2 regions of the Exiguobacterium sp. MH3 genome follow, and region 2 is predicted to be linked to the other one. Evidence: a T-box and tRNA genes for the amino acid it is inferred to sense, from the RefSeq annotation. Region 2 holds a T-box; the other holds one or more tRNA genes.
The links. The T-box of region 2 lies ahead of ileS (isoleucine--tRNA ligase). A T-box ahead of a tRNA ligase gene usually reads a tRNA of that ligase, here a tRNA-Ile.
Positions count from the first base shown of each region.

Region 1: it has a tRNA-Ile gene. The T-box ahead of ileS (isoleucine--tRNA ligase) is inferred to sense a tRNA for this amino acid. The anticodon was not compared.

Region 1 covers NC_022794.1:875,782-890,838, forward strand. Annotated here, with positions in the region: gene U719_RS16405 (diguanylate cyclase) at 1-125, opposite strand, end outside; gene U719_RS04365 (hypothetical protein) at 224-793, opposite strand; gene ispG (flavodoxin-dependent (E)-4-hydroxy-3-methylbut-2-enyl-diphosphate synthase) at 893-2,002, opposite strand; gene U719_RS04375 (hypothetical protein) at 2,170-2,655, opposite strand; gene U719_RS04380 (Na/Pi cotransporter family protein) at 2,863-4,506, shown strand; tRNA gene U719_RS04385 (tRNA-Met) at 4,634-4,707, shown strand; tRNA gene U719_RS04390 (tRNA-Ile) at 4,719-4,792, shown strand; gene U719_RS04395 (alpha-amylase) at 4,909-6,369, shown strand; gene U719_RS04400 (superoxide dismutase) at 6,463-7,071, shown strand; gene U719_RS04405 (penicillin-binding protein 2) at 7,207-9,279, shown strand; gene U719_RS04410 (PstS family phosphate ABC transporter substrate-binding protein) at 9,506-10,450, shown strand; gene pstC (phosphate ABC transporter permease subunit PstC) at 10,541-11,482, shown strand; gene pstA (phosphate ABC transporter permease PstA) at 11,484-12,392, shown strand; gene pstB (phosphate ABC transporter ATP-binding protein PstB) at 12,492-13,268, shown strand; gene phoU (phosphate signaling complex protein PhoU) at 13,287-13,949, shown strand; gene U719_RS04435 (DUF4912 domain-containing protein) at 14,057-14,779, shown strand; gene U719_RS04440 (1,4-alpha-glucan branching protein domain-containing protein) at 14,812-15,057, shown strand, end outside.
Region 2 covers NC_022794.1:1,345,801-1,360,857, forward strand. Annotated here, with positions in the region: gene U719_RS06875 (methyl-accepting chemotaxis protein) at 1-744, opposite strand, end outside; gene U719_RS06880 (DUF2188 domain-containing protein) at 1,155-1,379, shown strand; gene U719_RS06885 (helix-turn-helix transcriptional regulator) at 1,514-1,723, shown strand; gene U719_RS06890 (hypothetical protein) at 1,716-2,099, shown strand; gene U719_RS06895 (GNAT family N-acetyltransferase) at 2,169-2,717, opposite strand; T-box leader at 2,803-3,048, shown strand; gene ileS (isoleucine--tRNA ligase) at 3,105-6,188, shown strand; gene U719_RS06905 (SMI1/KNR4 family protein) at 6,199-6,684, shown strand; gene U719_RS06910 (GNAT family N-acetyltransferase) at 6,701-7,177, shown strand; gene U719_RS06915 (hypothetical protein) at 7,156-7,407, opposite strand; gene U719_RS06920 (hypothetical protein) at 7,466-8,122, opposite strand; gene U719_RS06925 (glyoxalase) at 8,255-8,941, shown strand; gene U719_RS06930 (hypothetical protein) at 8,972-9,382, shown strand; gene U719_RS06935 (NUDIX hydrolase) at 9,403-9,876, shown strand; gene U719_RS06940 (Cof-type HAD-IIB family hydrolase) at 9,992-10,840, shown strand; gene U719_RS06945 (LacI family DNA-binding transcriptional regulator) at 10,815-11,780, shown strand; gene U719_RS06950 (phosphotransferase family protein) at 11,800-12,579, shown strand; gene U719_RS06955 (AAA family ATPase) at 12,609-13,196, shown strand; gene U719_RS06960 (ankyrin repeat domain-containing protein) at 13,315-14,124, shown strand; gene U719_RS06965 (DinB family protein) at 14,253-14,723, shown strand; gene U719_RS06970 (permease) at 14,778-15,057, shown strand, end outside.

The DNA.
Region 1 (15,057 bases), 470 kb from region 2:
CGAGTGGACATCATCGAGTCCGGTTGAATCGGTAAGCGATCACGCAACAGATAAAAAGTGAATGTAGAGACAAGAAAGATAATACAGATATTGACGAAAAAGATATTCACTGTCGTAAGCATCATGAAACCCTTTCTATTAGAAAATCTAAATCTAATGCCATTGTATGCTATCTCATCGGATAATGGCATAGAAAATGGAAAAAACAGCCTAATCGGCTGTTTTAACGAATTGGTGCAAATTTTTGAATCTCTTGAACGGCCTCATTCCAGGAAGCGACACGAATGACATTATTCGGTACGGCTTTACGGTTATAAGGTGCATCGAACAAGATTACAGGAATAGAGGTGTCTTCTGCGATTTGTACAGCATTCTCTAATCGATCTTCCATGAATAAATCGAGTGATAAATCACGGACGACTTGTACTTTGTCGTGTGATCCCGTCATGATCAAGGAATCAAGAGGAAGTTCGTGTTGTTTGATCCACTCTTCTGTTACAGGACGAACGAGCTCCGATCGTGCTGTTACGTAATGGAGATCATATTGCTTCCGCAAATTCCATAAGTGATGACGAACATGTTCTTGAGGGATGGATTCACGATAAATGCCTGTCTCGTGACCAGAGTTCACCATGTAGTCCCAAAATTCGATTTGATTCATATCGGTATACGTATGCAATTCATACTCGGACGCCTGATTGAAGTCAATCGACGTTCCGAGATGTTTATTCATGTAAGTGAAGCAAGAGGATGGATGTGTGATCGTTCCATCAATGTCGATTCCAATTTTCATTTACAGTCACCCACGTTCTAAAAATTTTTCTTCACTTAGTATAACATAGTCGAAATCGAGATAGGAAAAAAGACTCCTCGCGAGGGAGGAGTCTTCCACTTATGCGTGATTTGCTTTTTCGGCTTCTTTTTCAGCCTGTTTTTCGAGAACGATTGCATCAATCTCTTTCTTCAATTCTTCGACCATCGTTGCTTCCGGTACTTTACGGATGATTTCTCCGTGACGGAACAATAATCCTTCGTTGCGTGCGCCAGCGATACCGATATCAGCTTCACGTGCTTCACCAGGACCGTTGACCGCACATCCGAGAACCGCGACTTTGATGTTCGCTTGGATGTTTTCGATATAGTCTTCGATTTCTGCAGCGATCGACATCAAATCGATTTCGATCCGACCACATGTTGGGCATGAGATCAATGTCGCCGCATTCGCCGCGAGACCAAATGATTTCAAGACTTCTTTTGCGACTTTTACTTCTTCGACAGGATCCGCTGAAAGAGATACACGAACCGTGTTTCCGATTCCGCGTGACAAGATCGCGCCAAGTCCCGCTGCTGATTTTAATGAACCAGAGCGAAGTGGACCAGATTCCGTGATCCCGACGTGAAGTGGATAGTCGAACGATTCAGAAGCAAGTTGATACGCTTCAAGCGCCAACTGTACGTCTGATGCCTTAAGCGAGACGATGATGTCATGGAAGTCGAGATCTTCGAGGATCTTAATGTGGTGCAACGCACTCTCGACCATACCACGTGCTGTCGGGTAGCCGTATTTTTCAAGAATGTGCTTTTCAAGTGAACCGGCGTTTACTCCGATCCGGATTGGGATGTTTTTCGCTTTGGCTGCTGTCACGACGGCTTCGACCTTTTCGCGGCGACCGATGTTACCCGGGTTGATCCGGATTTTATCGACGCCAGCTTCGATTGCCATGAGCGCAAGTTTATAGTTGAAGTGGATGTCTACGACAAGCGGAATGTTGATTCGGCTTTTGATTTCTGCAAGTGCGAGCGCATCACGTTCTTCTGGACAAGCGACGCGGACGATTTGGCAACCAGCTTCTTCAAGACGTAGAATTTCAGCGACTGTCGCTTCGACGTCGTGTGTTTTAGTTGTCGTCATACTTTGGATGATGACTTCATTATTTCCACCAATGACAAGGTCCCCTACACGAACAGGACGAGTCTTAGAGCGATGGACCATTTTCGGCATATCGAAAATCTCCTTTTGTGGCATACCGCCATATTGTTTATGTTTACCCTTCCTATCATATCGAACTATTCCCTAAAAATCGAGAAACAAGAACGAAAATCGAACATTTACAATTGTTTAATGAAAGAAGGACGTCCGTCAATCCGTCGGACGCCTGATTTTGATACTTATTGAGGTTTGCGTGAAGCGCGTGGCTTCGCGGAACGGGCAATCCATAATGGCACTAATGTGTAGACGAGGTGTCCGATTACGAGTATCCCGATTCCGAAGCGAGGATAATCGAGTTGGTATAGAAGCATACCGAGTGGGAAAGACCAGAGATTCGTCGCAACTGTGTAAGGAAACGTTTGGCGATACGCCCACGGACGGGGAAGTAACAATCGGACAAATCCCTTCGTTAGATACGCCATAAACAATACGTAAAGTAATACAGCGATTGCGATAAAGATGAAATGAAGGATGAACCAGACGACGATTGGGATGTTTTTTTGTAAAAAGAAGGAATCAATGACTGTCGTCCAAAATGAAATCCAAGCTAATCCACAAAAATAAAGGGAAACATCTGCCAAACGAAGACGCAAAAACGGACGATTTGGAATTAAAGAAGTTTGTAAGTAATTAATCAGTTGACGTAAAAATGACAAGTAAATCACTCTTTCTACTGTTTTAAAACAGATTTTAATTATTTAATTTTTATTAGTAATAAAGGGTTTTTGTGTAATGGTACAGATTAATAAAACCTTAACAAACGGATGTCTCAAAAACTATTTACAAGTTCAAAAGACCTTTACATAATGGGGGAGTTGAGAAAATAAACTTTACAAACACATCAATCCACATGAAATAAAGGAGCTGGCAAGATGAACTATGATTTGCAGGAAATGATTTTCACCTTCATCGGTGGACTCGGGATTTTCCTATTCGGTATTAAGTATATGGGAGATGGGCTCCAAAAAACAGCAGGAGACCGATTACGTTATATCCTCGATAAATATACGACGAACCCACTGTTAGGTATCCTAGCAGGTATCGTCGTCACGATTTTGATACAGTCGTCGTCAGGGACGACCGTCATCGTCGTCGGACTCGTTAGTGCAGGTCTGATGAATTTACGACAGGCGATTGGAGTCGTCATGGGGGCTAACATCGGAACAACGATTACGGCCTTCATCATCGGCTTTAACGTCAAGGAAGCTGCGCTTCCAGCAATCGCCATTGGTGCTTTCTTGATCTTCTTCTTTAATAAAGAAAGGGTTCAATACATCGGACAGATTTTCTTTGGCTTCGGTGCATTGTTCTATGGTTTGACATTGATGGGCGACGGAATGGCTCCACTTGAGTCAAGTGTCTGGTTCCGTGAGTTGACGGTATCGATGTCGGATAACCCATTGCTTGGTGTATTCGTCGGAACGATTTTTACCGTTCTTGTTCAGTCGTCGTCAGCAACGATCGGTATCTTACAAGAGCTATACGCTGGTGGCATGATCGATATCAAAGCAGCACTTCCCGTCTTGTTCGGTGATAACATCGGAACGACGATCACAGCAGTACTCGCAGCACTTGGTGCGTCGATTGCAGCTAAACGAACAGCAGCAGCACACGTCATCTTCAACATTATCGGGACGATTTTATTCTTGATTGCTTTACCAATCTTCTCGAATTTCATTACTTGGATCACGGGCGCGCTTGATTTAGGGCCAAAGATGCAAATCGCCTTTGCACATGGAACATTCAACGTCGTCAATACGTTGATTCAGTGTTGGTTCATTGCGCAAATCGCATGGCTTGTACAAAAAATCGTACCGGGTACGGATACGACGATTGATTCAAAACCGCGTCATCTGGATCAAAATATCTTGAACCAATCTTCAGCACTCGCATTAAACCAAGCAAAGCTCGAAGTATTGCGTATGGGTGAATTCTCGAAAGACGCACTTGCAAAAGCACAGCGTTACACACAATCGCATGATAAGAAAGATGTATCGGAATCACAACAGATTGAATATGCGATCAACCATTTAAATACAGAAGTCACGAGTTATCTCGTTAAAGTAGCGGCACATGATTTATCAAAACGTGAATCAAATGAGCACTCGTTACTGATGCATGCCGTCAATGATTTTGAACGGATTGGTGACCACGTTGAAAACATCGTCGAATTGGTTGACTTCCAAATCGTCAACCGGATTCAGTTCACATCATCAGCGAAGCAAGAACTTGATGACATGTACGCTTTGACACAAGAAATCGTCGATTGTGCCGTTCGCGCTGTCGAAGAGGATGATGTCACACGGGCTCGAAAAGTTCTTGAACTCGAAGGTAAACTCGATGCACTCGAACGTTCATTCCGTAAGCATCATGTCCTTCGTGTTAACGCTGGCGAATGTACGGGACAAGCAGGGATGATTTTCGTCGATCTCTTGTCGAACCTCGAACGAATTGGCGATCACGCTGTCAACATCACGGATCTCGTCCTTGAACAGCGGACCGCATTAACGAACTAAGTGAAATACGATTTATCTATGACAGCTGATTTCAAAAAATGAAATCAGCTGTTTATTTTTTTGAAATAGCATATTGACAAGTTTCGCCACATCTCGTAATCTAGTAAGAGTAAGAAACATACATCATGGCGGTGTAGCTCAGCTGGCTAGAGCGTACGGTTCATACCCGTGAGGTCGTGGGTTCGACTCCCTCCGCCGCTACTATTACTTAAGGACCCTTAGCTCAGCTGGTCAGAGCAGACGGCTCATAACCGTCCGGTCGCAGGTTCGAGCCCTGCAGGGTCCATTCAGTAGAACGCTTCTCGTTGAAAAACGAGGAGCGTTTATTTTTGTTCCCCCGGGGAATAGTAAAGATATTGTAATAATATTCATACTATAGTAACTAAGGGAGAGCGAAGAGAGATGGAACGTAACCATACGATGATGCAGTTTTTTGAGTGGCATGTAGAGAATGATGGGAAGCACTGGCAACGCTTGAAAGAGCGGGCGCCTGAATTACGTGCTGCCGGCATCACGTCCGTGTGGATTCCACCGGCGTCAAAAGGTCAATCGGATGAAGATACAGGATATGGCATCTATGACGTCTATGATTTAGGCGAATTTGATCAAAAAGGAACGGTCCGTACGAAATACGGTACGAAAGATGAACTCGTCGAAGCGATCCAGGTTGCTCGTGAGAACGATATCGCTGTTTACGCGGATGTCGTCATGAACCATAAAGCAGCAGCCGATGAACTCGAGACAATCAATGTCGTCGAAGTCCATCCGGAAGATCGTTCGAAAGAAATTTCAGAAGAGTTTGAAATCGAAGCTTGGACGAAGTTTACGTTCCCGGGACGTAACGGAAAATATTCAGATTTCATCTGGACACATGAATTTTTCAATGGAACGGATTTTGATGCTCGTGAAGAAAAGACGGGTGTCTTTAAAATTTCCGGTAAAAATAAAGATTGGAATGATCAAGTCGATGATGAATTCGGAAACTATGACTATTTGATGTTCGCGAACATCGATTATAATCACCCTGAAGTCCGAGAAGAAATGATCCGCTGGGGACATTGGTTCCAAGAAACAATTGATTGCCAAGGTTTCCGACTCGATGCCATCAAACATATCAACTATGAATTCGTTCATGAATTCGCAAAATCAATGATTGAAAAAAGTGAAGGTGACTTCTATATGGTCGGTGAGTTCTGGAAATCAGATCTCGATGATTGTCGTCATTTCCTCGATAGCGTCGACTATACGATCGATTTATTCGATGTTCCGCTTCATTACAAGTTCCATGAAGCTTCGAAGCAGGGGCAAGACTTTGATATGACGACGTTGTTTGCGGATACCCTTGTCGAATCACACCCGACGAATGCCGTCACGTTCGTCGATAATCACGATTCACAACCGGGCGAATCACTGGAGTCGTGGGTGGATGACTGGTTTAAACAACATGCTTACGCGGCGATTTTACTTCGTAAAGATGGTTATCCATGTGTCTTCTACGGTGACTATTATGGTGTGCAAGGACCACATCCGGTAGAAGGAAAAAAAGAAATGATTGATGCCTTACTCTATGCACGGTATCACAAAGCGTATGGTGAACAAGAAGATTATCTCGATGATCCACATTGTGTCGGTTGGGTTCGTCGTGGAGTTGAGGAAATTGAGAACTCCGGCTGTGCGGTCTTATTGTCGAATGCCGATATGTGTGAAAAACGGATGTTTGTCGGTGAAGAACGTGCAGGTCAAGAATGGTTTGACTATACGAACCATCAAGATCACCCTGTTGTGATCGACGATGAAGGATTTGGTGTCTTCCCAGTTCCAGGTGGTGGTGTATCAGTTTTTGCTCCACGAGAAGTCGAGTAAATCCGAGGGTCTTGACTTGCGTCAACACAGGTTCTTTTGCTAGTCTTAAAGGGTATTGAAGTTTTCGAAAATAGTACAAAGGGGGACATGAACATGTCAAAATTTGAATTACCAGAACTCGGCTACGCTTATGATGCGCTTGAGCCACATATCGATGCTCGTACGATGGAGATTCACCACACGAAACACCACAACACGTATGTCACGAACGTGAATGCGGCGCTTGAGGGTACAGAACATGAAGGAAAGTCACTTGAAGAACTTCTTCAAAACTTGGATGCTCTCCCAGCAAACATTCAAACTGCAGTCCGTAACAACGGTGGCGGTCACTGGAACCACTCATTCTTCTGGAAACTGTTGAAGAAGAACGATGGTGCTGCTCCAACAGGGGAACTCGCGGCAGCAATCGACGAAGCATTCGGATCATTCGATGCATTCAAAGATGCATTCGCGAAAGCAGCAACAACTCGTTTTGGTTCAGGTTGGGCTTGGTTAATCGTTGATGGTGGGAAATTGGCAGTCGTTTCGACACCAAACCAAGATACACCAGTCATGGAAGGCAAAACACCAATCCTCGGTCTTGATGTTTGGGAACATGCATACTATCTCAACTACCAAAACCGCCGTCCTGATTACATCAATGCGTTCTTCAACGTCGTTGATTGGGATCACGTAGCGAAGCTTTACGCTGACGCGAAGTAATGTGAAAACGAGCGTATCGTTCAATTGTGAACGATACGCTTTTTTTAATGCGGAAAATGATGGGATAGGTTGTTATGGAAAGTTTCCTTCTATATAATGAAACAAGATGACTTTTGAACGATAGGGGAGTACGCCATGGCTAAACGAATCACCGTACGAGGAAGACGGCGTAATCATCTGCCGCTTCGTCTGAATTTAATGTTCTTCGTCGTTTTTTTATTGTTTGCGATTTTGATTTTCCGTTTAGGAGTCGTGCAAATCGTCAATGGTGAGAAAATTTCGCGGGAAGTTCAAAAAACAGAAATGATCGCATCAAAATATGAAGTGCCACGCGGAAAGATTTATGACCGGGATGGTCGTCTTTTGGTTGATACGATTTCTAAATACTCCATCGTCTACCGTCGCGCACAAACGACGAAAGTCGATGAACGCATTGAGATTGCACAGCGTCTTGCGGCAATCATTGATCTACCGAAAAAAGATTGGAAAGTCACGGAACGGGACATCAAGGATTTTTGGGTGGCGACGAATACAAAAGAATCGGATCGTCGATACCAAGAGGCAGTAAAAAAGAAGTATCCTTCAACAGAAGCACAAAGTAAGCTCTCGATTCCGGAGCAAGATAAAATTCGTTTAGATGCCATCACAAAAGAGGATATCGATTATGATGATCAGACAATGGAAGTCATCGCGATCAAACATAACATGGAAGTTGGTTATGCACTTGATCCGCAGCTCGTCAAACTCGGTGCATCTGCAAAAGAGATGGCGATCATCGATGAAAATCTAGAAGATTTAAAAGGTGTATCGGTGGAACCGTTTTACGAGCGTTCTTATCCATATGAAGGAACACTTCGGAATATCTTTGGGAAGTACTCGAAGATTCCAGCAGAACAACAAGCAGAGTTCAAAGCAAAAGGTTACAGCTTGAATGACCGTGTCGGAACATCATTCCTTGAACAACAGTATGAAGATCTACTGCGTGGGAAACCCGCATACGATGTGTATGAGACGTTTAACGGAGAGCCGGTCGGTGATCCAAAACGCGAGGAAGGCGAGTCTGGTAAAGATCTCGTTTTAACTGTTGATGCAGAGTACAACAAACAAGTCGACAAAATCATGCAACAAGCCATTAAAATGGGGCGTGGCATGGGTAGTCGTTATCTAAAAGAAGGTTACGCCGTCGTCATGAATCCACAGACAGGTGAGATTCTTGCGATGTCTGGTCAAAAGTTGGATCCAGCAACCGGCAAGTTCTCAGATGTCGCAATCAATAACGTCTTGACGTCGCTTCAAATCGGTTCGACGATCAAAGGTGCAACGGTTGCGATGGGACTTGAGGAAGGTGTTATCCGTCAAAACGAAGTCATCAATGATGCTCCGATCACGATTGGTGGTACGAAAAAAGCATCGTACGTCAACATGGGAGCAATCACGGATTTGACGGCACTTGAGCGTTCATCAAACGTTTATATGTTCAATATTGCGATGCGGATGGCGAAATATCCGAGTAATGGTATCGCTGGAGCAAGTGTAGATGCAGCGGCTGCGATCATGCAGAATTACTACAGTCAGTTCGGGCTCGGAGTGACGACCGGTGTCGATTTACCGTACGAAGCAAAAGGTGTTCAAGGGACACCGGACCGTGTCACGCTACTCATGGACCGAGTCATCGGACAGTACGATGCCTTTACACCGCTACAAGTTGCACAGTATATTTCAACACTTGCCAACGGTGGCTATCGTGTTCAACCGCACTTCTTAAAAGAAGTTCTCGCGTCGAATTCGATTGAAAAAGGAACAAAACAAGTGGATTATAGCTTCAAGACGAATTACCTGAATCGGATTGAGGTCAGTCAAGATAACATTGATCATGTCCGCGAAGGATTGCATCGTGTCGTTAAGGGAGAGCGTGGTACAGCAAAAATCATTGCCCAAACCGGTATTGATGCAGCTGCGAAAACAGGTACAGCGCAGGTCAGTGTCTATGGTGATGATGGAATCGCCTTACGTGACGGAAGTGGTCAACCGGTTCGTTCATTGAACTCGAACCTTGTCGGTTGGGCACCGTATGACAATCCAGAGATGGCATGGGCCGTGTTCCTTCCTTATATGGAACAAGAAACCGTCAACTCAAAAATCGGTCATGATCTTGTCAAAGCGTATTTCAATGTGAAGGACGTACCATGGCAAACTAAGCCAAATTAACTAGAAATAAAGCGAGAGTGAGCAATCACTCTCGTTTTTTTTGTTTGTATTGACCTTTTTTTCTAATGGATTTCGAATTGTAAACACTAAAAAACACGCCTTTACAATTCTTTTACGTTGGATTCATTTCGTTTTAATAGTTCATCCGTAGTATAAGTCTTGTAAGGAAAACGGATAAAAAGTCGTGACATCGTCAGCGACATACTTTCGAGGAGGAAAATTAATCATGTCTTGGATGAAAAAAACAGCACTCATCACAACGGTAGCATCAATCGCAGTAGTGGGGGCAGCATGTGGTAACGATAAAGGCGGTTCTGCTAGTTCATCTGATTTAAAAGGAAAAATCGCAATCGACGGTTCTTCTACAGTCTTCCCGATCATGGAAGCTGTCGGTGAAGAATATTCGATGGAACAACCTGACGTAGATGTCACAGTCGGTGTCTCTGGTACAGGTGGCGGATTCAAACGCTTCGTCGTTGGGGAAACAGATCTTTCAAACGCATCGCGTGAAATTAAAGAAGAAGAAGCAGCTGAAGCGAAAAAGAACAACATTGAATTCACAAAAATGGCACTCGCATATGACGGTTTGACTGTCGCAGTCAGCAAAGAAAATACATGGGTAAAAGAACTCACAATGGAGCAACTCGAGAAAATCTGGCTCGACCCGAACATCAAGACTTGGAAAGATGTCGATTCTTCTTACCCGGCTGAACCATTGAAATTCTTCAGCCCAGGGAAAGATTCAGGAACATTCGATTTCTTCTCTGAGGAAGTACTTGAGAAAAAAGACATGCGTAAAGATGTTCAATTATCAGAAGACGATAACGTTCTCGTCAAGGGTGTTGAAGGAACGAAAGGCGCAATCGGATACTTCGGTTATGCGTACTACGCTGAGAATAAAGATAAGTTGAAGGAAGTACCACTTTCTGCTGAAGGAAAAGACGCAGTCGATCCAACACCAGAAACGATCAAAGATCTCTCTTATCCACTATCACGTGAAATCTACACGTACATCAATAACAAATCGATGAAAGACAAAAAACAAGTCGCTGACTTCGTTCAGTTCACGAACGAAAACGCTGGTGATCTTGCTGAAGAAGTCGGATATATCAAAATGCCGCAAGATCGTTACGATGAAAACGCAAAAGCAATTGAAGACGCAATGAAATAAATCATCGAGTCATGAGGATGGCCCAACCGGGGAAGTCTGTACCGGTTGGGTCCCGTTCTCATGTCAAGAAGGAGTAGGGAGTGAAGAAGGATGAGTTCAACACAAAATAAATCGGTTCGCGAGCTGATTCAACAGAACCGACAGCAAAAATATAGTATGAAAAACGTCATGGAACGCGTCATGCCGATCGTGTTATTCCTTTGTGCGTTCGTCTCGGTCGTTACGACCATCGGCATCATTCTCACGTTAGTCATTGAAACAGAGCACTTCTTCGAAGTCGTTCCGTTCAAGGAATTCTTCGGCAGTACGAGCTGGTATCCACTCAACTCACAACCAGAGTATGGAATTTGGCCGCTTGTCGTCGGGACGCTTGAGATTACCGTGATTGCGATGCTAGTTGCCGTGCCGATCGGTCTCACATCAGCGATTTATTTAAGTGAGTACGCGTCAGACCGCGCACGCCGTATCTTAAAACCAATTCTTGAAGTGTTAGCAGGTGTTCCAACGATCGTCTTCGGATTCTTCGCGTTGACGTTCGTCACACCAGTACTCGTAAAATTGATTCCAGGTATTCAAATTTACAATGCGCTCAGTCCGGGAATTGTCGTCGGGATCATGATCATTCCAATGATTGCTTCGATTTCTGAGGATGCGATGAGCTCTGTTCCGAAAAAAATTCGTGATGGTGCACTTGCCCTCGGTTCGACACGTCTTGAAGTCGCTTTGAAAGTCGTCGTTCCAGCTGCCTTATCAGGTATCATTGCGTCGATCGTACTCGGTATGTCACGTGCAATCGGTGAGACGATGATCGTAACGATCGCTGGTGGTTCGAATCCGACAGCTGCGATCGATCCACTCGAGCCAGTCCAAACGATGACAGCGTATATCGTTCAGGTTGCCTTAGGTGATGCTGGATTTGGAACTGTCGAATATTACAGTATCTATGCGGTTGGTACACTCTTGTTCGTCTTCACGTTAGTGATGAACTTACTTGCGAACTGGATCACACGCCGCTTCAGAGAGGAGTACTAAGATGGCCTTACCAGAAAAGCAACCTGTCTCAAAAAAATTCATTGATCCGGTCGCGGTGAAGAAATCCATTAGCCAGCGACTCATCGTCAACAACGTCACAAAAGTCATTTTCCTTGCTGGACTGTTCTTCGGTCTCGTCGTCTTAGGTATTCTCTTGTTCGGCGTCATCCGTGACGGTGCGTCATGGTTATCACTTGAGTTTCTACAAAATGCACCATCACGCCGTTCGGAACGGGCTGGGATTTATCCGGCGTTAATGGGCTCCATCTTCTTGATGCTCCTCATCATCCCGATGATTTTCATCATTGGTGTCGGGGCAGCGATTTACCTAGAAGAGTATGCGAAGAAGAGTCGGATGACTTCATTCATCGAAGTCAACATCTCAAACCTTGCAGGTGTACCATCGATCGTCTTCGGTTTACTTGGTTTGACGTTCTTCGTACGTAACATGGGCTTCGGCTCGACATTGATTGCAGGAGCCTTGACACTCGCGTTGATGAGTCTTCCGGTCGTCATCGTCTCGTCTCAAGAGGCGATCCGTGCCGTTCCACAAGCAATGCGTCATGCATCACTTGCACTCGGTGCGTCAAAATGGCAAACGACGTTTAAAGTCGTTCTTCCGGCATCACTACCAGGTGTCATTACTGGGATCATCTTGGCTGTATCTCGAGCAATTGGTGAGACAGCACCACTCATCATGGTCGGAGCTGCGATTTTCATTGCTCGTGCGCCAGAAAGTATTTTCTCAGAATTCACAGCATTGCCGATTCAAATCTACAACTGGACAAGTCGTCCGCAAGCAGATTTCCAAGGACTTGCAGCTGCGGGAATCATCGTCTTAATGGTCATTCTCTTGACGATGAACTCACTTGCGATCTGGATCCGGAACCGTTTCTCAAAACGTTATTAATCGAACGAGATAGATAGAAGGGATTTCTTTTAAGGAGGAAGACAGATGATGGATACGAAGCTGAATACGAAATCAGTCGTTACAGAAGGGACAGAGCGTATGAACCAACCAGTAGCAGCACGTGAGAGCGTCTATAACGTCAAAGACTTAAACTTATGGTACGGTGACGATCATGCGCTGAAAGATGTCAATCTCGACATTAAGAAAAATGAAGTCACGGCAATCATTGGACCGTCTGGCTGCGGGAAATCGACATTCATCAAAACATTGAATCGAATGGTCGAACTCGTTCCGATCGTACGGACGAATGGTGCAATCGAGTATCACGGACGTAATATCTTTGATAAAGAATACGGTGTCGAAGAATTACGGACATCGGTCGGAATGGTCTTCCAACAACCGAACCCATTCCCAAAATCAATCTATGACAACATCGCTTATGGTCCTCGTGTCCACGGTGTTAAAAACAAAAAGATCCTCGACGAGATCGTCGAACGCAGTTTACGCCGTGCGGCAATCTGGGATGAAGTCAAAGATCGTTTGAACGAAAATGCCTACGGTCTTTCTGGTGGTCAGCAACAACGTCTTTGTATCGCGCGTTGCCTTGCAATCGAGCCAGATGTCATCTTGATGGATGAGCCGACATCGGCACTTGACCCGATTTCTACATTAAAAGTAGAAGAACTCGTCCAAGAATTGAAATCAGACTACTCGATCATCATCGTGACACACAACATGCAACAGGCTGCACGTGTTTCGGACAAAACAGCGTTCTTCTTGAATGGTGAAGTCGTCGAGTTCGATCAAACAGACCGGATCTTTGGAAATCCGAGTGACAAACGGACGGAAGATTACATTTCAGGACGATTCGGATAAGAAGGGGAGACGAGACGAATGGCAGCGAACCGTACGATTTTTGGAGAAAATCTTGCAATACTCGATCAAAAGGTCTTTTTACTGGCTCGCAAGACGATGCAACAGATCGCAACAACGGCAGAAGCACTCGAAAAATATGATCAAGACATCGCGCGTAGTGTCATCGAAAACGATAATGAACTCGATGATCTTGAACTTGAAATCAACGATGATGCGATTCTCTTAATCGCGAAGCAACAACCCGTTGCGACGGATTTACGACGAATCATCACCGCGATGAAAATTTCGTCGGATCTCGAACGGATTGCAGATTATGCGGGGAATATCTCAAAAGCTGTTCTTCGTGTCGAAACATTCCCGTATGTCATCGATATCTCTTTGTTGAAAGAAGCATTCGAGACATTACTGGATATGACGGAAACTGCGATCGTCGCCTATCGTGACGGAGATGTCGAGAAAGCAAAAGCCTTGTCTGATCTCGATAACGTCATTGATGAGACGACATATAAGGCACTTCGCCAGTACATGCGTCACATGTCACTTCAGCCGATTGTCGTCGATGAAGTTATGCAATTCACGAACATTTGCCGCTACATCGAGCGGATGGGTGATCACTTGACGAACGTCGGGGAGCATCTGATCTATCTCGAAAAAGGAAAACATTATGATTTAAACGGATGAATCAAGTAGGCAGGAGGAATTTCCTCTGCCTACTTTTTTTGTAAAGGGATTCGAAACACGTTTGTAGAATAGGAAAGAAGTGAATAATGACAGAGAGGTGATTGGGAATGCTTGAGCAAATCATTAAATTGAAAGAACAAGGGCTGACAACAAAACAAATCGCAGCTCAATTGGATACGACTGAAGGAAAAATCAAATATGCGTGGACTAAATATCGTAAATCGTTAACAGAACAACCTTTAGTAGCGCCGAAAGTAGAATCAAAAACGGTCAAGCAGACAAAAAAGTCGACTGCACCTGTATTAGACGTCGTACCGTCTGTGCAAGTGGTACCTTCGCTAGAACGTGACGCGTTTGGAATGGCGACACATTACGAGGATGACATCCTCCACGCCATCGTTCAGTCACCGACAGCGTTATACGTCTACTGGGAATTGTCTGAACTGTCGAAACAGTTGCTAGAGACGCACTATCACACGACGTTTGATTCGTTCCGTAAAGAATTACGCATTATTGATGTCACGCTTGTTGAATATGAACAAGGACAGGCAAATCGGACGTATCAATTCGAGCTACCAGAAATGACGAATGCTTGGTTCGTTCGACCAGTCGCCCCGAATACTACATACATCATTGAATGGGGCATTCAAACGATCGACGGGGACTTTGTTCCAGTACTGCGTTCAAAACCAGTCGAAACGCCACGTGACGAGCCAGTTACGGACGGACGGTTCGCGGAAGTCGTGCATCATTGGCAATACGGAGAGGTCGAACAACCGGAATGGATCGAAGTATTACGTCCTTACTCCTATTTCGATCGCGTCCGATAATGGAATTAGAGAGAGGGAAAGGAAGAGAAGCTATGCGAAAAGGATATTTTTCACTCGTCTTACATGCACATTTACCATATATCCGTCATGAAGAGGCGCATCGTCTAGAAGAACGGTGGATGTATGAAGCGATTTCAGAAACCTACATCCCATTATTGTGGGAGGTCGATCGCTTGTCACGTCCGCTCGGCTGGACGGTCAGCATTTCACCACCCGTCATCGAGATGCTTGCCGACCCATTGATTCAAGAGCGGTATATCGAGCATATCGAGGATACG
Region 2 (15,057 bases):
ATTGGTCAACGTCTGTTTCGCCTGATCCAGTCGTCCCTCAGCAATCAAGGCAGCGACTTTCTGTAACGTTTCGAGCGGACGTAATTTACGACCGAGGGCGATGTAAAGCAAGATGAGTGTGGCCGTTAACAGAAGAAGTAAAAGTCCAATGAAAATCGGAGCATTTTGTTGCAGTAGATCCGTCGTCAGGGCATCGACTTCCTTCGCCGCGATATCGGTTCCAAGGATGCCGATGACGTTCCCAGTCGAATCTTTCAAGGGGACATAGACACTGATGTACTGTCCATAAATTGGATCATCAATCACGTCCGTCGTATGTGTTTTGCCCTTTAGGACGTCCTGCATATCGGCGATGGTTGCACCACTTGCCGGGGCATTGATTTTCGCAGCCTTATCTTTTGGTAAACCATCGATCAACAAGCGGACCTTGTTTTGATCGATCCGTGCTGTGTATGTATATAAGAGTCCGTTTTGTTTACGTAAGGTATCGAGTTCTGTTCGTAACGTTTCGTATTGTTCGGACGCGACAGGCGATTGTAGGAATTCAGTGTAAGCCACCGTATCGAATGTCTTGCTGATGCGTAAGGCATCTTTTTCAGCAGTCGCTTTCAATGTTGAGACAGCGGTTTGTTTCGTATTGAAATATAAAGCCAGACTATTAAAAACAAAAAAGGCAATCAAAATCAAACTGATCATTACTAAAAGACGTGTTCGGATGGAATGGTTCTTGGTTGTGTTTTTCACATGCAACCGTCCTTTCAACTCATATTTTCTATCTGTAATTCATTTATCGGTCGTTACAATACATATTAAACAGGACCTTTTAACGATTTTTTTATAAAAGGTCGTAAGAAAAACCGTTTTTTCTAAAAAAAGGATTTATCAAGAATAATTCAGGGCACATAATAGTTAGAAAAAAATATAAGTTGAGGGAAGAGGGATTGAGATGGAAAGTGAAGTCGACCATCGAATCAAGGCAAGACATGTATATGAGAATGAATTACGAAGACACGCGGTCAGCACGAAAAAAGCAACCTTTCGATTGATGACATGTCTACGTTGCCAATCGAAGATACTGTTGAAACAGGGACATCAAGATAGTCACCAATGTGACGTGAACGTATCTAGCTGACACGTATGAGAGGAGGAGTTGGATGAAACGAGAGCAACATGTCACGCCACATCCTAAAGGTGGCTATCAAGTGAAAGCTACTGGTGCGACTCGAGCAACTAAACGATTTGCTACACAAAAAGAAGCGATTGCAGAAGGGCGTCGGATTGCGAAAAAACAGAAGACAGAGCTTGTCATTCATAACAAAGAAGGGCAGATTCGCGAAAAAGATTCCTACGGACACGATCCATTTCCACCACGAGGTTGAGCCATCATATACGACACGTTCTGATGTGAACGTGTCTTTTTAATGATTTTCGTGTCAAATGTTTTTGACATGAGGATGGAATTTCATTACAGTAGAGATGTAAAAAGAATTTGACACGTCGTGGAGGAATGGACATGAGAAACCACATCAAAGAGCGACGTCTAGCGGCAAAATTATCGCAACAAGAACTGGCTGACCGTTGTCAGGTCAGTCGGCAGACGATCAATGCGATTGAAAACAACAAGTATGATCCGACTTTACAATTAGCGTTTAATATCGCCAAAGTATTGCAGACACAAGTCGATCATCTGTTCATTTCAGAACAGGAGGAATGGGATGTCTAAGAAAAAAACGGGTTTATTTTTAGTAACGCTCGTGATAGTGGCGAGTCTTACCATCATTAGTATGATCATCGAAAACAACGTAACGTTCTTCTCGATTGTTCAATTGGCGATTTTGTTGATCATGTTCTTCTCGTACTTTACGTGGGCACGATCAGGAGAAGACGAGCGTCCTGTACCAGAAGATGAACTCGGCAAAAAGATTACGACGGAAAGCGGTCTCGTTAGCTACAAAATCCTGATCGTCCTGATTTTTGGATTCATCTGTCTCGATTACTTTTTACATGAATCAGCGAATCTGTTATTGATTGTCTTGTTCGCGATCGGACTGACACTGTTGCCGATCATAGAATTTTTAAAAGCAAGATCTTATCGATAAAACGGTATAAAAGTCGTTTAGACGGATTTACCCATCTAAACGACTTTTGATATTTCACAGATTATCTTTTTAAGACGACCTATCACTCCGCAAGATTGAGTACATATACAGATCGTCGAACTGACCACGTGTTTTCTCATATTGACGAAGCAACCCTTCCCGCTGGAATCCGAGCCGTTCAAGCAATTGGTGTGATGCAGTATTTGCTGGTAAGACAAGTGCTTCGATACGATTTAAAGAGAGCTCCTCAAACCCATATGTGATGACTGCAAGTGCTGCTTCTTTCGCGATGCCTTGTCCCTGATAAGCTGGACTCAACTCAAAACCAAGTTCTGCCCGCTGATGGCGTGCCGACTGATTCAAGAATCCGCAACTGCCGATGATGACATCGTCTTCTTGTAACGCGATCCCGAACCGGATGCCCGTGCCATCGCGACGAATCGAAGCGTACCAGTCAATCTCTTCAAGCGCGTCTGCTTCTGATTGAAAGGGGTCGAGCCCCATCTGTTTGACGACTTGTTCGTCTGATAAATAGGCGAGGACACTCGTAGCATCTTCGGGTAACACTTCGCGTAAGACGAGACGGTTCGTTTTAAGCGTTGGGAAAGTATGTAACATTCAAAAAAACTCCTTTGCAAGAAAATGTATAAAGCTGTTGTGCAGTCTTTAAGTCATATGGTAAGATTCTCCACAACAAGAGCATATCATTTCGTTGACGAGAAAGAGTAATGATTGTCCCTCTGCCTTACAGAAAACCGGGATTGCTGAGAGCCGGTAGCCAGATCAATCATGAAGATCCTCTCTGAGAAGTCACGCTGAACCATTCAGTAAGCGTGACCGGGTGTCCACCGTTACATGGAATGCGCATGATAGTGTGCAACTAAGTGCTGTCGAGAACGAGTATTCTCGACGGAATATGGGTGGTATCGCGGTGAAGTCCGTCCCTGTCAAAGGGGGCGGACTTTTTTGTATTCTCTTAGTTACCGAAAAAGGAGCGAACAAGAGATGACGTCACAAAATCAAGCAGAAACCGTACAACAACGTGAAGCGCGTGTCCGCAACAGATGGAAACAAGACCAAGTCTTCGCACGATCGATTGAACAACGCACGGAAGCGGAATTCGTATTCTACGAAGGACCGCCGACCGCGAACGGCTTACCCCACGTCGGTCATGCATTCGGACGAACCGTCAAGGATACCGTCGCCCGCTATAAGACGATGCAAGGATTCCGGGTCGAACGAAAAGCAGGCTGGGATACACATGGACTGCCGGTCGAACTCGGGGTCGAGAAACAACTCGGCATCTCCGGCAAACAAGCGATCGAAGACCATGGTGTCGAAGCATTCATCGCACGCTGTAAGGAAAGTGTCTTCTCCTATGAAACACAGTGGCGCTCCTTCACGGAAAAACTCGGCTACTGGGTCGACATGGATGACCCTTACGTGACGATGGAGGACGAGTATATCGAAAGCGTCTGGCACATCCTCGGGACGATCCATGACAAGGGCTGGTTGACGAAGGGACATCGTGTATCACCGTATTGTCCGAGCTGTCAGACGTCACTCAGTTCCCATGAAGTCGCGCAAGGCTATCAGGACGTGACGGACTTATCGGCGACGGTCAAACTCCCGATCGTCGGCATGGAGCAGACGTTTCTACTTGCATGGACGACGACACCGTGGACGTTACCGGCAAACGTCGCGGTGGCGGTTCATCCGGAATTGACGTATGTCACAGTAGCGTTTAAAGGAGAGCGATTCATTGTCGCAAAAGCGTTAGTCGCTGAACTGTTCTCAGAATCCGTCGAGGTCGTATCCGAACAGCTCGGTGCGGAACTCGTCGGCTTGCGTTATGAACCACCGTTTGATTTCGTGACGCCAGAGAACGGCCACACGGTCGTCGAGGCGTCCTTCGTCCAAGCGACGAGCGGAACCGGACTTGTCCATCTTGCTCCAGCGTACGGGGAAGAAGATTACCGGGTCGTCCGGGAAAACGGACTGTCATTCGTTAATGTCGTCGATGCTGCTGGGTGTTACACGGATGCCGTTCCACCACTCATTGGTCGATTCGTCAAGGAGTCAGACGTCGTGATCATCCAGCTGCTCGCTGAACGGGGACGCTTGTTTGCGAAAAAACGCTATACGCACAGCTATCCGCATTGTTGGCGATGTGACTCACCACTGCTCTATTACGCACAAGACAACTGGTTCATCGAGACGACGACCGTCAAGGAACAACTCCTTGCGAACAATGCTTCTGTGACGTGGTACCCCGATCACGTCAAGGAAGGGCGGTTCGGAAAGTTCCTCGAGCAACTCGTCGACTGGAACATCAGTCGTAATCGCTACTGGGGTACACCACTGAACGTCTGGGAGTGTGAAGCGTGTGACACGACGTTCGTTCCAAAAAACAAGGCTGACTTGTTGCACCGGACGACGACATCGACGGAATCCGTCGAGTTGCATAAACCATACGTTGATGCGTTATCGCTCTCGTGTCCGACGTGTCAGGGAGTGATGCACCGGACACCCGAAGTCATCGATGTCTGGTTTGATAGCGGAGCGATGCCGTTCGCGCAACAGCATTACCCGTCACGGACGCAGACGCTTAACCGCTATCCAGCCGATGTCGTCATCGAAGGCATCGATCAGACGCGGGGCTGGTTCTACAGCTTGCAAGCGATCTCGACACTCTTCACGGGACAGTCTGCCTATAAGCGTGTCCTCGCACTCGGGCACGTCCTCGATGAGAACGGGCAGAAGATGTCGAAGAGTCGTGGAAATGCCCTCGATCCGGTGGCGTTAATCGAAGCATATGGTGCTGATAGCTTACGCTGGGCGCTACTCGTCGACAGCAGTCCGTGGAGTGCGAAACGGTTTGCTGAGCGGATCGTCCAAGAAGCAAAATCAAAACTAGTCGATACGCTAGATCATGCCGTCCAGTTTTATCTGACGTATGCCGAACTGGATGGATTTGATGGCTCACGTCCGCAAAAACGGACGCGTCTCGACGAATGGTTGCTCTCGCGTGTCCATCAGACGACGCAAGACGTGACGGATGCGATGGACGATTATCAATTGACTCAAGCAGCGCGGAGTCTTGCGCAACTCGTCGATGAGATCAGTAACTGGTACATCCGCCGTTCTCGGGAACGTTTCTGGCAAGCTGACTGGTCGCAAGAAAAACAAGCCGCGTATACGACACTCCACTTCGCACTTTCGACGACGGCACGACTACTCGCTCCGTTCACGCCGTACCTTGCCGATGATGTCTATCAACGATTGACAGGAATGAGCGTGCATGTAGCGGATTATCCGGTTGCCGATCGATCGATGCTCCGACCTGATCTGGAATACGAAATGGCACAGGTTGTCTCTGTCGTCGAGTTAGGACGACAGGTGCGTAATACGCACGCCTTAAAAGTCAAACAACCGCTTGCTAGCTTAAGCGTCCAATCGAGTGAAACCTTTTCGTGGTCGGACTATACGGCAATCATCCAAGAGGAACTGAATGTAAAAGACGTCCAAATCGTCCCGACGACGCAAGCGACGACACAGTTCCGTCTTAAACTGAACTTCCGCGTAGCCGGAGCGAAATTCGCACAGCAAGCGAACGCGATCCATCAATGGCTACAACAATTGTCTGCACAGGAGACTTCCGACTTGCTTGAGACAGGAAGATTAATCTATCAGACCGCTTCAGGCGATGAAGTCGAGGTGCGTCAAGCGGACGTCATCGTCGAACCAATCGTCCAGACGGGTTTTGCTGCTGCGACGAATGGTGGACTCACCGTGACGCTCGATACGCGGATCACGGAAGCACTGGAGCAGGAACGCTGGATGCGGGAGCTCGTCCGCTATATCCAGTCGGAACGAAAGGCACAAGCGTTATCGTGGGACGCCCGAATCGATCTCGTCTTGTCGGTCGATGCGACGTTCCAACCAATCGTCGAGACGTTTGAGCCTTTGTTATTCAAACACCTTTCCTTATCCTCCGTGCGAACTGAACCGCTACAAGGAGCAGGGGATGTTCAGCTAGGGGGACACGATGTCGGTGTCTCGTTCACACCAACGAAAGAATATTGTTAAGGAGAAGAGCATGATTGCATTAGAAGCATTAAAAGGTCGACTCGTCGACGGTTTGTTAGAGGTTCAAAAAGAAGAAGGATATGTTGCCCGAGAACGTTTCATCTTTAACCGAGGAGCGACGGTCGAACAGCTCGCGCTGTTACCTGCGTGGACGGCAGACGACTATCAGACGTTCTTACGTCAACATAACGGGGCGAAGCTGTTTCAGCAAGAATCGTTATCGCATAACGATGGATTCGAACTCTTTTCGATCGAGGATTGCCTGACGTATAGCGAGATTTGGGAATGTCCCGAAGACTTCTTAGCGATCGGCGCAGGACCAGACGGGGAGTGGATCGTCTATGAGATGAATCGACCGGCAGGAAATCGGATCTGGAGTGGGGAATTTCTTAATTTCGAGGAATGGGAAGAAGACGCAATGCCGTTCGGCTTCGAGCGATGGCTCGACTACTTGATCGTCGCGCAAGGCACACAATTTTGGGAGTGGTTCCGGTAAGAGAGGAAGAGGTTCAGTGGACATTCAATTAAAGACAGCGTCTCTTGCAGACGCTGCGAAGCTTCATACGCTTCAACTCGAGGCGTTTTCAGAGACGCTCGAGCGGTATCAAGATTTTGCAACGAATCCGGCGAACGAATCGATCGATCGTGTCATTCACCGGATCACGCATCCGAGCAGTACGTTTCATCAAATCATCGTCGACGATGTCGTCGTCGGCGGGATTTGTGTCGTTGCGAAAGCACCGAGTCGCTACGCGATCAGTCCGATGTTCTTAGATCCAGCCCGTCAAGGTGAAGGAATCGCCCAACGCGCATTACAGCTCGTTGAAGCAGCGTATCCGGCTGCAACGACATGGGAACTGCGGACGATTCGCGAAGAGACACGTAACTGTTATTTCTATGAGAAGATGGGTTACCGATTGACGGGTGTCAGTCAACCGCTCAATGAACGGGCGACACTCGTTTCCTATCAAAAATCAGTTTCGGAATGAGCGGGTTTTGTCGGAAGGAAGCACCACCACAGATTCGTCAAAAGAGCGGCAAGGACGGCAAAATTAAACAGATAAAGGCAAAAGAAGAAGAAGAACTCGCCGATGTCCTCAAGGTTAGCTAACGGATTATCGACCAGGTATGATTCGTGACTAACGCCGAAGAGGAACAAAGGAAAGAAGACATAGAAGTATCGTTTCCAAAAGAATGTCGCACGACCTGTTTGAGACATAAGAGCACCTCCTGAAGGAATGGCACGCTTCTTCTGACCGGAAGAAGCGTGTGTTCGTTTACGATAGAGAGGGTGTACCGACGACTTCGACGTGACGCGTGACCGTATCAAACAGACGTGTCCGCGTATCGTTATGAGACAACAGCAACGGTTCACCGGTCTCGTCATAGATGAAGGCAATCGGAATAGAAAAACCACAGTTGCGGTACGAACCATCAGCATGACTCGTTCCGATCATGAGCGCTTGTTGCGCCTGACTGATACTACGTGCTTCACCGGACCACTCAACGTACTGTTCCTCGCTGAACATGCCGACGCCTATCGGGTTGAAAATGAGATCAAGTCCGGATTCCTCGCGTAGTCCGTCTTTTCCTAAGAAGATTTCGCGACAGAGGACGTATCCATAGCGGAATGACCCGTCATTTGCTGTTGATGGTGTATAAAGTGGTCCAGCTTCTGGTGTTTTTGCGCGATCAAGGAGAATCGTCCCGGTCGCATCGATGATGACAGCGCGATCGAGATTCGCTTCATCTTTGTAACCGAGGACGATTGCTGTTTCGAACTGCTTGGCAAGATGTTTCGCGCGATCGAGTTCCGTGACCTTACAATAGCCTTCTGGGTAGACAATCAGATCGACTTCAGGATAAGCGGCGATTTCACGTTCGAATTGTTCGAGTCCGGTCTCGCGTTTTGGTTGAGCGATTAATAATTTCATCAAAACATCCTCTCAGGTATAAATATATCTGAAAAATCAGACTTTCCATTCGTCATGATTTTACCATTAGTGGTAAAATAAAGCATATCGCTTTTTGATAAATTTTACTGCAAATGAAGGAAGGTCATCAGCATGAACATTTCAAAAACCATTCTTGTGACACGTCATCTACAAGCAATGAAAGATTTTTACATAAATCAGATCGGATTCCCGCTCGTCTCGGAAACGAACGATTCGTTTACGATGCAAATCGGTACCGATCAGCTGACATATCGACAGACGGACGATGTTGATACGCAATACCATATGGCGTTCAACATTCCGGAAAACGTCTTCCAACAAGGAAAAGCGTGGCTCGTAGAACGGACATCACTCTTGATCGAAGACGGACAGGACGAGATTTATTTTGACTTCACGGATTCGCATTCCTGCTATTTTTATGATCCAGATGAAAATGTCTTGGAACTGATCGCGCGGCATCAAATCAATCCATCTAAAGCAGAACTGACGTTTGATGTATCCGACATCCTCGGGATTGGTGAGATGAGTCTGACGGTGAAAGATGTGCTTGAAGTGGGTGAGCAGTTAGCGGAGATCGGCGTTCTCGAACGACGGGAACGTCCGCTCAATGGCGCGTCTCTCAACTTCCTCGGACCAGTCGCGGATGGAACGCATATCTTGCTCGTCCCAGAAGGTCGGACATGGTTGTTCTCACCGAAGACGGCGAAGGTCAGTCCGATCGAGATGGAACTCGACGGCAGACATCGGGTCCGGCTTGATGCAGCGGGCGTATGGCATCAAAGTGCCGTTTCTTCATAATTCATTATTCTAAAAAGTGAGGGAAGTAAGATGAATAAAGCGGTGAATGCGAGTATCGCGTTCGGATTATTGTTGTTCGTATGTGGTTTCTTTTTTCTGTTTGGCTATTTGGCCCGGTCGATGCCGATTCAGCAAGGCGGTGACCCGGTCATCTTACCGGTCGCAGCACTCCTCGTTCTCCTACCGTTCGTCATCCGAGAAGGCATGCGCGTTTTGACGTATGTTACGTTGACACGACGACAGGTCGGCGTACTCATCTTATTTGCAATCAGTGGAATCATACTAAGTAGTTGGATTGAGGTGCAACAGAATGTTGCCGTAATCAATTTCCGTGCCCTCTTTACGATTCATACGTACGTACTGTTCGTTTCAGGCATCATCTTGTTGTGTCTCCTATTGACGGGACTCAAACGGATGCGCGTCCGAACGAGAGTGATTTAAATGGAAAAGGACTGAATGACATGGGATACATCACAGAATTACGCAAACTCGTCGGCACACGACCGCTCGTCATGGCAGGGGCATGCGTCATCGTCGTCAACGATAAACAAGAAGTCTTATTACAACTTCGGCAAGATAACGGATGCTGGGGACTCGCTGGTGGAGCGCTTGAGATCGGGGAGACGCTCGTAGAGACAGCAAAACGAGAATTAAGGGAAGAGACCGGTCTTGAAGCAGAGCATCTCGAATTATTGAACGTCTATTCGGGTGATGCGTTTTACTATAAGTATCCGCATGGGGATGAAGTCTATAATGTGATCTCGGCATTTCTGTGTACGGCGTATACCGGTGAAATCGTTCGGGATCCGTCAGAAGTCGCGGAATTACGCTTTTTCGCTATCGATCAGCTACCAGAAAACCTCAATCCACCGGAACGACCGATCTTGATGGAGTATGTTCAAAAACAACAGACAGCGCATCACGTCTCCATTTGAAGCAAAGGATAAAAAAACAAAAAATCTTGAATGAACTGTTCATTCAAGATTTTTTGTTGCACTGGGACGCGTTTCAGCCTGTAGCATCAAGAGGACACGAAAAGGGGGAAACGCGATGCGATGCTTTGCGATTGATTTAGATGGAACGTTATTGAATAAGGAACACAGAATTTCGGCGGGAAATCAGACAGCCATCAAGAAACGGCAGGATAAAGGAGATATCGTCATTATCGTCACCGGGCGAGCTGCCTTTGATGCGCGACGGATTCTAGCGCAACACGGACTGGATTGTCCGGTCATTGGTGCGAACGGGGCAGAAGTCGAGGTAGGACAAGGTAGACGGTATTTTTTGAACCGTTCCAGTAGTCGAACGATTTGGGAGATCGTACGATTTACAAACGTATTCATACATATTTATCTACAAGACAACATCCTGTTACCGCAGTTTTCGCTTGCTGCTCTTCAAGGCGGAGATCGTGCGTTTCAAGAAGCGATTCAGGCTCAATTAACGCAATACGGTGTTGAGGAAGTTGACGAAATCGCAATCGATCAACTGGACGTCATCAAATTCATGTTCGTCTCACCTGACAGATGGCAGCTCGAACACCTCGAGCAACAACTCCTTCAGCTGAAGATCTGTTCCGTGACGCGGTCAGGTGCCTATAACCTAGAAGTTATGGCAAACGGAGTGACAAAAGGGACTGCCCTTCAAGACATTGCGAGAGCGTACGGGATGACACCCGAGGACATCATTGCGATCGGTGACAATCAAAACGATCTACCGATGTTCGAAGTGGCGGGAACATCGATTGCCATGGGAAACGCTGAAACGTCTATCAAAGGAAGAGCGACATATCTCACCAGTGATCATGACGAGGACGGTGTAGCGGAGGCATTAAACGGCTTAGAACGATGGGAACAAACGAAGGAGGAACAGCATGGCGAACATCTCGGACATCGCTAAACAAGCGGGCGTCTCGAAGTCGACGGTATCCCGTGTCTTAAACGGTCATAAGCATGTATCAAAAGAAAAGCGACGGACCATCTTAGACGTGATGGAGCGACTGGAATATAGTCCGAACGGAAATGCGATCAACCTCTCACGCGGTAAGACGAATACGATTGGTGTCCTCGTGCCGCGTGTCGGTCATCCGTTTTTTCATCAATTAATCGAGGGGATCGGTCAAGTGTGCATGGAACGAAACCACACACTCCTTGTCATCCAGACGGAACATGATCCAGCAAAAGAAGAAGCGAGTACGCAATACCTTCGCGATAAGCGGATTGACGGATTGATCATTGGCGCCATCAGTCAGTCGCAATTACTTGAGACGATGCGTACGGTTGGACCAGTCGTTGCCTGCGAAGACCATCAGGATATCGTGCCGTCGCTCTCTTTTAATCATGAAAAAGCGATCACGATGTTACTGCAACATGTTGAAGAACGAGGAGCACAAACAGTCGGTCTCTGTCTTGGAAATCCAGATAGCGGAGTCGGAAGAGTCAGACGAGAGGCGTTCGACCAATATCTCAAGATGTCTACGCTCCGTCATAGCTATCAGTGGTACGCGGATCGGTGCTATTCTTTCAAGGACGGACAAGCACTGGCAGGCCAACTTCTAACGATAGACTTGCCAGACGCCATCATCGTCGGCAATGACGAAGTCGCAGCGGGTCTTATCGATCAATTTCGCAAGGATGGCATTCGGGTGCCAGAGGATATCGCCATTACGGGATTTGATGATGTACCAATTGCCAGAGCGCTTGAAATAACAACGATCCGACAACCGGTTGTAATGCTTGGCAGACTGGCAGCAGAACAATTATTGAGTGACGCGCTGAATCAGAGTGAAAGCGCTAGTTCTTTACTGGAACCTTCTTTGATGATTCGACAAACGACATAAGAGACTGGGGGTTATACAGATGAATAAGGAAAAAACCGGTGCGACCGCTACCGTGATGACGATCTCTGACGAACGAGTCCGTAAGTACTTTCAAGCATCGATTGAAATACAACGAATCATACAGGAATTTCGTATGCTCGAAGAACTTGAGCGGACGGTTGTCCCGACACCAGACGTATATGCCGTTGAATTAAAAGATTCGCCTTTCATTGAGATGCAGCGGGTCGACGGTAGCGAAATGTTAGAGTTGTTTGAACCGGAGCGAATAACAGATTTTCTGAACACGTTCGCGACATTACATCAACGGATTCATCAGCAACAATCGCGTGTAGCTCCAGAATGGTACGATGTCACCGAGCACAAAATACGTCATCTATCACTAGAGTTACGCTTGAAGGCGGAACGATTGCTAGAGAAGCTTCACATTCCCCAACAGCAAGGATTGCTCCACGGGGACTTTCATTTTCAGCACATCCTCGTAACAACGGATGAAACGTTCGTCGTCATTGATTGGCATGATGCGACGACAGGTCCACCGATCGCGGATGTCGCGCGGACGTTGCTCTTGTTGCGGACAGCAGGTGAAACAACAGTACCGGACGAGGTGCGACGATACGTCTGTCGCGAATATCTTGACCGTTATCAAGCTGTTTCGTCAATCCAGCTATCGAATCTTTCAGACTGGTTACGACTCATGGCCATTCTTAGGACGCTTGAGCAAATCCCGAGTGCAGAACAAAGGCAGTTAAAGGAATTGATCAGTCATCCAGACCTAGGCACTTATTTTTTTAATACTTAAAGTATATACAAGTAGGAGGAACACCATTCATGAGAACCATCCTCTCGATCCAAGGCGGCATGGCATCAGGGAAGACGACATTAGCGCGAGCACTTGAAGACGCTTACCCGGAGTTGCATGTCTATTATGAAAATCCATATCCGATCGTTCAAAAACGAAAAGAGCTCGGTTTAGACATCCGTACCGAAGACGGATTCGTTGAGAATCAGCGCTTGTTCATTAAAGCGGAAACCGAACGATTTCGCCATTTTCCCGATGGACACATCATATTAGATCGTGGTCCGGAAGATCTTGAATTCTACACGCTTCATTATCCACAGATACATGGGCATGACTGGGATATGGAATTTCGTTTAAAGACGGAACTAGAGGCATTAAGGACGTGTCGGTCCGACCAGATTCTTTATTTACAGGCACCAGACCATCTCTTACAAGAGCGGCGCGACGCTGATCAAGAAAGAACTCGTCAATCTTTTGAACAACATCAACCGCTTTGGGCGCTCGAAGAGAAATGGTATGAACAATTTTCGGTATATCCGATTGATACGACAGCAAAAACGTCGGAACAAGTCCGACAAGCAGCGATGCAGTTACTTGCGTTTGGAAAATTCATATAAAAAAATTTGTTCACTAGGTAAAATCATCTTGGCGCTGCTCAAGATGGTTTTTTCGCTTTCCTGAAGCCGGTTGTTGTAAAATGAACTAACGACAGAGTTGATAAAGGGGCGAACCGACATGGGGAAGCGATCCATTCAAGATGCAGCCTTTCTAGGGAAGAAGAAGCAGGTCATGCGCTGTATCGAACGAGGGGATGATCTGAATGAGTGGGATGAAGAAGGATTCGCGGCACTACACTGGGCAATCCAGGAAGGACACATCGCGATCGTCGCATTGTTGCTCGACCACGGAGCAGACATCAATCTACCCAATCAAGATGGAATGACGCCGCTACACATCGCATTGTATGACCGGAAATCTGAGATTGCTTTGTTATTAATGAAGCGCGGCGCATATTTAGATTTAACAGGTGATGGATTTACAGCACTACATCTAATATCAGGTCGGTCTGGCAATAAAAAAATCCTGCGTCAATTGGCTCAGGATATGGAATTATTACACGAACGAACTGAAGAGGGTGAGGGAATGACGCCTCTACACATTGCCGCTCAGGCAGGGAAAGCAAAAAAAGTCACCTTATTGCTTGAAGCGGGAGCGGAAATCGAGGCAGAGGGTCCAGAGGGCATCACACCACTGTATGTAGCAGTTGAAAATAATCATCCGAAAGCCGTTAAGGCGTTACTCAAAGCAGGAGCAGATCATGAGATGAGTCCATCAGAGGACGGGGAGACGGTATTGACGCTAGCTAGCGCGAAGGGATACGAACGCATCGTCCGAATATTACTTTCTTATGGAGCAAATCCGCTTCACCGCGACGCTGCAGGGAGTTCCGCACGCGATCTAGCTCTTGCGAACGAGCATCATCAAATTGCGGAGATTTTACGCCAAAAAGAGATCGATGCGTTGTCTGAGGAAAAGAATAAGTGAACGATGGACGATTAAACAGGAAACATCTGAGGATGCTTCCTGTTTTTATTTTTAAAGGATTTTCAAATTGCTTTGTCAAAATAGAGATTAAGAGAACACTTATTCGTCATTGAAAGGAAGGATGTATCATGAACACAATCGATTGGACAGTATGGAATTTAAACGAAGTGAGAAGAAGAAGCGTCAAAGTCTGGCAGTCGATTCCTGAAGATAAACTGAACTGGAAACCGGATGAGAATGCCATGACGTGTTTCGAGATGATCCGTCATGTGTTAGATAGCGAGTATTATTATTACTTAGCGTTACAGAATCGAGGCAGTTTATCGTCGTATGAGTCCCCGTATGAAGCACGCGACTTCGTATCCGTGCAAGCGGAATTAGACTTTGCGGCGGTCTATCGTGAGGAATTCATGACATATGTCGAGCAACTACCGGAATCAGATTTAGCGACGGTTCAGATCAACCGTTCCGAATCGGGATATGTGCGTTCGCTTGGAGATATGTTGCTACGAATTGCTTATCATGAAGCGGTACATACGGGACAGTTACTCGATTACCTGAGAACAGCAGATATCGAGCGTGTACGAGTATGGGATTGATATGGATGGATACGAAAATAATGTTTCTGATAAAAAATAGAGGAGAACAATGAAATGATTGGAATCAGTATCGCAACCAAATGGGAGTTCGACGCAACACTTGCGTATTTTCGTGTCTCGCCCGAAGAAAGAATTGCCTATCCGTATGGTGAATATTTCACGCGAGAGATGAATGGAAAAACGCTCTTATTTTATAGCACAGGCGTTCGAAAAGTAAACGGTATCGGTGCGAATCAATATATGATCCTCCGCTTTCCATTGACGAAGGTCATCGTTGCTGGAACGTGTGCCGGGATTGATCCGAGGTACGACGTACTTGATATCATCGTTCCAG